2 regions of the Streptomyces sp. NBC_01497 genome follow, and region 2 is predicted to be linked to the other one. Evidence: predicted binding sites of a transcription regulator. Region 2 holds the regulator's gene; the other holds the start of a gene.
What was found. Region 2 encodes HrcA, which represses chaperone genes, less so after heat shock. Its sites were predicted from a motif close to TTNGCACTCNGNNNNNCNGAGTGCNAA; they were not measured.

Region 1 (3,406 bases), 2.6 Mb from region 2:
GGCCGCCGGCGGACTGTCCTCGTACGCCGCACGCCTGAAGGCCACCGCCGCTGCCCGGCTCGCGACCGCGAGGACATGGGGCCTGGCCGCGGCGCCGCTGATTCCGCCTCCGCCGCCCGCCGTCAAGCCGGTCATCCCCACGCGCAAGGGATTCGAGGCGGAGGGCGGTGACCCGGGCCTCCCGCCCGTGTTCACGCGCATCCCCACCAAGGACAAGATCGTCTTCATCACGATCGACGACGGCTCGGAGAAGGAGCCGCAGTTCATCAGGATGATGTCGGCGCTGCACGTCCCGTACAGCGCCTTCCTCAGCGATTACCTGATCAGCGACGACTACGGCTACTTCACCCAGGTGCAGGCCTCGGGCGTCACCCTCAGCAACCACACCCTGACCCACCCGTACCTCCCGGGTCTGACCTACGCGCAGCAGAAGCACGAGATCTGCGACCAGCAGGACAAGCTCGCGAGGGAGTACGGCAAGCGGCCGACCCTCTTCCGCCCGCCGTACGGCAACTACAACGGCGACACCCTGCGCATCGCCAGATCCTGTGGGATCAAGGCGTTCCCGCTGTGGGAGACCGAGGCGTTCCCGACCCACATGGACTGGCGGGACGAGGCCCAGCACTTCGAGCCGGGCGACATCATCCTCACGCACTTCCAGGGCCTCTCGGAGTGGAACGCCACGATGGTGGAGAACATCCGGAACCTGCTCAAGCGGATCACGGACCAGGGCTACGCCGTCGCCCGGCTGGAGGACTACGTCTGAGGGTCCGGCCGGCTCCGCCCGGGGGCCCGGTGGCGGGTCGCCGGATCGCCATCACCGGGTCGCCGAGCGGTCGGGTGGCCGGGTGGCTGGCGACCCGGGTGACCGCCGCGCCGCGCCGCCGGGCCTTCGGTACGGGCGTCAACGGCCCGTGGCGGCGGGCTCCGCCGCGCCGGGCGGGCCGGTTCCCGGCGCCTGACCGGGCCCGCTGTCCGGAGCCGTCCGGCGGCAGGCGCCGGGCCCGCCTCCCCGCCTACGGTGGAAGGCGGAAGGAGTGATTCCTCATGGGTACCGAGCGCGACGACCGGACCGAACTGTTCTCGAAGCTGGAGGATCCGGCCACGCAAGGCGAGTTCTTCGCCCGGGTCTCCGACGACGTGCACTGGACGGTGATGGGTACCCATCCGCTCGGCGGCACGTACTTCAGCAAGAAGGCGTTCACGGACGCGACCTTCGAGCGCCTGTCCCGCGTGATGAAGGAAGGCGTGCGGCTGAAGCTCCAGCGGCTCCACCTCGACGGTGACACCACGATCGTCGAACTGCTCGCGACCTCGACCATGAGCGACGGGGCGCCCTTCGACAACGAGTACTGCTGGATCTGCCGGTTCGACGGTGCGGGGCCGGGGGCGACCATCGTGGAGGTGCACGCCTACCTGGACTCGGCGATGGTCGCGTACGCCGTCTCGCACAACGAGAAGGCCTGAACCCGCAGCCCCGCAGCCCCGCAGCCCCGCAGCCCCGCGGTCGCGGACCCCCGGGGTACCGGATCCCCGCAGTACCGGATCTCCCCAGTGCCGGACCCCCGCGCCCTCGTCCGCGTGCGTGCCGTTGTGCGCCGCCCCCGCACGGCCTCCTCCGACCCTCGGCTCCCGCGGCTGCCCCGCCGGGGTCCGCCGGACGGAAGTTCGGGCCCCGTTTCACGGGCACGGCGTCGACCGCTCGCGGCGGGTACGGCATACGGTGTCACGAGAGCCGTGATCCTGGCCCGGATCATGTCCGTCCCTGGCCGCGCCCCCCGCGCGATCACCGGACGCACACCCCGATCCGGCGCCCGGACCCCCGCTTCGCGCCCTCTCGCGCGACGCCGCGACTCACGCCGACTGGCACTCCGCTTGACCGAGTGCTAATCGCGGCCATAGTCTCGGCTCTGGCACTCAGCAAGTGAGAGTGCCAGAACGCGCGACGGGCAGGTCCGGCACCCGCGACGACGGATCCACCTGGTCGCCACCCTCAGACAGTCAACCCCGTGAGATCACCGAAGGGGGAGGTCGGATCGTGACGACCGCCAGCACCAAGGTTGCCATCAAGCCGCTTGAGGACCGCATTGTGGTCCAGCCGCTCGACGCCGAACAGACCACGGCCTCTGGCCTGGTCATCCCGGACACTGCCAAGGAGAAGCCCCAGGAGGGCGTCGTCCTTGCTGTCGGTCCGGGCCGTTTCGAGAACGGCGAGCGCCTGCCGCTCGACGTTTCCGTCGGCGATGTCGTTCTGTACAGCAAGTACGGCGGCACCGAGGTGAAGTACAGCGGCGAGGAATACCTCGTCCTCTCGGCTCGCGACGTACTCGCGATCATCGAGAAGTAATTCACCCCAGAAACGCTTTTCCGACCTGCGCCCCTGGCCTCCCTGCGTACGCCGGGCGGACAGGGGCGCAGGTCGTCTGAGAGGACACGGAAGCTCCCATGGCGAAGATCCTGAAGTTCGACGAGGACGCCCGTCGCGCCCTCGAGCGCGGCGTCAACAAGCTTGCCGACACGGTGAAGGTGACGATCGGCCCCAAGGGCCGCAACGTCGTCATCGACAAGAAGTTCGGCGCCCCCACCATCACCAACGACGGCGTCACCATCGCGCGCGAGGTCGAGGTCGACGACCCGTTCGAGAACCTCGGCGCCCAGCTCGTGAAGGAGGTGGCGACCAAGACCAACGACATCGCGGGTGACGGCACCACCACCGCCACGGTGCTCGCCCAGGCGCTGGTCCGCGAGGGCCTGCGCAACGTGGCCGCGGGCGCCTCCCCGGCCGCCCTCAAGCGCGGTATCGACGCCGCCGTCGCCGCGATCTCCAAGGACCTCCTGGAGACCGCGCGCCCCATCGACGACAAGTCCGACATCGCCGCCGTGGCCGCGCTCTCCGCGCAGGACCAGCAGGTCGGCGAGCTCATCGCCGAGGCGATGGACAAGGTCGGCAAGGACGGTGTCATCACCGTCGAGGAGTCCAACACCTTCGGCCTGGAGCTCGACTTCACCGAGGGCATGGCCTTCGACAAGGGCTACCTGTCCCCGTACATGGTGACCGACCAGGAGCGTATGGAGGCCGTCCTCGACGACCCGTACATCCTGATCAACCAGGGCAAGATCGCTTCCATCCAGGACCTGCTGCCGCTGCTGGAGAAGGTCATCCAGGCGGGTGGCTCCAGGCCGCTGCTGATCATCGCCGAGGACGTCGAGGGCGAAGCCCTGTCGACCCTGGTCGTCAACAAGATCCGCGGCACGTTCAACGCGGTGGCCGTCAAGGCCCCCGGTTTCGGTGACCGCCGCAAGGCCATGCTCGGCGACATCGCCACCCTCACGGGCGCGACCGTCATCGCCGAGGAGGTCGGCCTCAAGCTCGACCAGGCTGGTCTGGACGTGCTGGGCTCCGCCC
Region 2 (3,406 bases):
TCTCGCAGCGGATCACCGCGCCGCAGAACCCGCTCGACACCTCCTCGACGACCAGATCGGCCTCGGCCGGGACCTCGGGGACGGGCGTGGAGCGCTTCCACGGGGGCGTCAGATCAGGGCTGTAACTCCGCACGCGCCGACCTTATGCCGATCACGGCCCGATGTCCCGGCCCCGCCCCTCCTTCGCGCCGCGCCCGGCACGGTCGGGCCGCTCCGGAACACCCGGCCCCGAACACCGCCACCGCACCACCGTCAGCGGAACACCCGCCCCAGAACGCCCCCCGACAACCCCCGGCGACCCCCCGCGACACCCGCCACCGGTCAGGGCGTCGGCGATCCGGCCGCCGCGAGCGTGGCCCGCTGGGCACGGACGAACGCCGCGTCCACCACGGCGCCGTGCCCCGGCACGTAGAGCGCGTCCTCGCCCCCCAGCCGCAGCAGGCGCTCCAGCGCCGCGGGCCAGCGGTCGGGACAGGCGTCGGGACCGGCCTGCGGCGGGCCGGACTCCTCCACCAGATCGCCGCAGAACACCACCGGCGGGCCGTCCCCGCCCCGTACCAGCACGGCCAGGTCGTACGCGGTGTGCCCGGGCCCCGCGTTCACCAGGACCGCCCGTACGCCCCCGCCCAGGTCCAGCTCGTACGGCTCGCTCCCGACCTCGCGCCATCGCGCCGCCGGGCTCGCCGGGACGGCCGCCACCCGCGCACCCGCGACGTCACCCGGACCGCCCGGACCGCCCGGACCGCCCGGACCGCCCGGACCGCCCGGACCGCCCGGGGCGGCCAGGGCAGCCAGGGCGTCGGCCCCGCGCCGCGCCCGCGCCGGGGGCAGGCCGTGGCGCACGGCGTCCGCGTACAGGGCGTCCCGCCCCCGCGCCTCTCCGAGCTCCCGCGCCGTCCCGGCCGCCGTGAGGACCGCGGCCCCGGGGAAGGCTCCCGCGCCGAGCACATGGTCGAAGTGCGGGTGCGTGAGTGCGAGATGTGTCACGGGCGCGCCCCCGGTGAGCCGACGTGCCGCCGCCCTTAGCGCCGTGCCCTGCCCGAGGGAGGCGCCGGCGTCCACGAGCAGCGCGCCGTCCGTGCCCACCACCAGGCCCGCCGTGCAGTCCCAGCCGGGCAGCCGCACCCGGCTCACGCCCGGCGCCGGGCGCTCCCAGCCGCCGGCCGGCAGGCCCTGTCCGCTGCTCCCCATGCGCCGCTCTCCTCACGTCCGTGCCACCGCGCCGGTCCCGGGCCCGGGCGGCCCCGGGGGGAACCTCTCACGCCCTCGGGGGCACCCGGGGCCCGATCGCGTGGAACACTGCCTTGCTACGCGTGCACCCCCCGGCCGTACACTGGCTCGGAAGGAGCTGGCACTCCACCGGATCGAGTGCCAAAAGCGGTCGCACAGCGCGACGAGGGACGACGAACGACGAACGCTGGAGGTGTGCGCCGTGCTCAGCGAACGCAGACTCGAAGTGCTGCGCGCCATCGTCCAGGACTACGTCGGTACGGAGGAGCCCGTCGGCTCCAAGGCGCTCACCGAGCGTCACCGGCTCGGGGTGTCGCCCGCGACGATCCGCAACGACATGGCCGTCCTTGAGGACGAGGGCTACATCGCGCAGCCGCACACGAGCGCGGGCCGCATCCCCACCGACAAGGGGTACCGGCTGTTCGTGGACAGACTGGCGGGCGTGAAGCCGCTGTCGTCGCCCGAGCGCCGGGCCATCCAGAACTTCCTGGGGGGTGCCGTCGACCTGGACGACGTGGTGGGCCGCACGGTGCGCCTGCTGGCGCAGCTCACCCGGCAGGTCGCCGTCGTGCAGTACCCGTCCCTGACGCGTTCGACGGTGCGCCACGTGGAGCTGCTGTCGCTGGCGCCCGCGCGCCTGATGCTCGTCCTGATCACCGACACGGGACGGGTCGAACAGCGCATGATCGACTGCCCCGCGCCGTTCGGCGAGGTGGCGCTCGCGGACCTGCGGGCCCGGTTGAACAGCCGGGTCGTGGGCAGGCGCTTCTCCGACGTGCCGCGTCTGGTGCAGGATCTGCCGGAGTCGTTCGACGCGGAGGACCGGCCCACGGTCTCCACCGTCCTCGCGACCCTGCTGGAGAACCTGGTCGAGGAGACCGAGGAGCGCCTGCTGATCGGCGGCACGGCGAACCTCACCCGGTTCGGACACGACTTCCCGCTGGTGATCAGGCCGGTGCTGGAGGCACTTGAGGAACACGTCGTGCTCCTCAAGCTGCTCGGCGAGGCGGGACAGCCGGGCATGACGGTCCGTATCGGGCACGAGAACGCCCATGAGGGACTCACTTCCACATCTGTCGTAGCAGTCGGCTACGGTTCGGGCGACGAGGCAGTCGCCAAACTCGGCGTGGTCGGACCGACCCGCATGGACTACCCCGGAACGATGGGAGCGGTACGCGCAGTGGCACGTTACGTCGGACAGATCCTGGCGGAGTCGTAAGTGGCCACGGACTACTACGCCGTACTCGGCGTGCGCCGCGACGCGTCCCAGGACGAGATCAAGAAGGCATTCCGGCGGCTCGCACGCGAGCTGCACCCGGACGTCAACCCCGATCCCAAGACGCAAGAGCGCTTCAAAGAGATCAACGCCGCTTACGAGGTCCTGTCGGACCCGCAGAAGAAGCAGGTCTACGACCTCGGCGGAGACCCGCTGTCCAGCAACGGCGGCGGTGGCGGGGCGGGCGGCTTCGGGGCCGGTGGCTTCGGCAACTTCTCCGACATCATGGACGCGTTCTTCGGTACGGCGTCGCAGCGCGGGCCCCGCTCGCGCACGCGGCGCGGCCAGGACGCGATGATCCGGCTGGAGATCGAGCTCAACGAGGCCGCCTTCGGCACGACGAAGGAGATCCAGGTCGACACGGCCGTCGTCTGCACCACGTGCAACGGCGAGGGCGCGGCGCCCGGAACCTCGGCCCAGACCTGCGACATGTGTCGCGGTCGCGGTGAGGTCTCGCAGGTGACGCGGTCGTTCCTCGGCCAGGTCATGACCTCGCGTCCGTGCCCGCAGTGCCAGGGCTTCGGCACCGTGGTGCCGACCCCGTGCCCCGAGTGCGCGGGCGACGGGCGCGTGCGCTCCCGCCGCACGCTCACCGTCAAGATCCCGGCCGGTGTCGACGACGGCACCAAGATCCAGCTGGCGGGCGAGGGCGAGGTCGGACCCGGCGGCGGCCCGGCCGGCGACCTGTTCGTGGAGATCCGCGAGCTCCCGCACGCGGTCTTCCAGCGTCGAGGGGACGACCTGCACTGCACGGTGACGATCCCGATGACGGCGGCAGCGCTCGGCACGCAGTGTCCGTTGGAGACGCTGGACGGCGTGGAGGACGTCGACGTACGGCCGGGCACGCAGTCCGGCCAGTCGATCCCGCTGCACGGCCGTGGCGTGACCCACCTGCGCGGT

Region 1: a site for HrcA is predicted at 1,864-1,890, ahead of groES (co-chaperone GroES). Genes of this name have one in related genera too.

What each region holds. Positions count from the first base shown of each region.
Region 1 is NZ_CP109427.1:3,170,661-3,174,066, reverse strand. Features, by position in the region: gene OG310_RS13435 (polysaccharide deacetylase family protein) at 1-766, shown strand, start outside; gene OG310_RS13430 (nuclear transport factor 2 family protein) at 1,048-1,467, shown strand; gene groES (co-chaperone GroES) at 2,039-2,347, shown strand; gene groL (chaperonin GroEL) at 2,446-3,406, shown strand, end outside.
Region 2 is NZ_CP109427.1:5,740,446-5,743,851, forward strand. Features, by position in the region: gene OG310_RS24125 (DUF3097 domain-containing protein) at 1-133, opposite strand, end outside; gene OG310_RS24130 (MBL fold metallo-hydrolase) at 322-1,191, opposite strand; gene hrcA (heat-inducible transcriptional repressor HrcA) at 1,433-2,449, shown strand; gene dnaJ (molecular chaperone DnaJ) at 2,450-3,406, shown strand, end outside.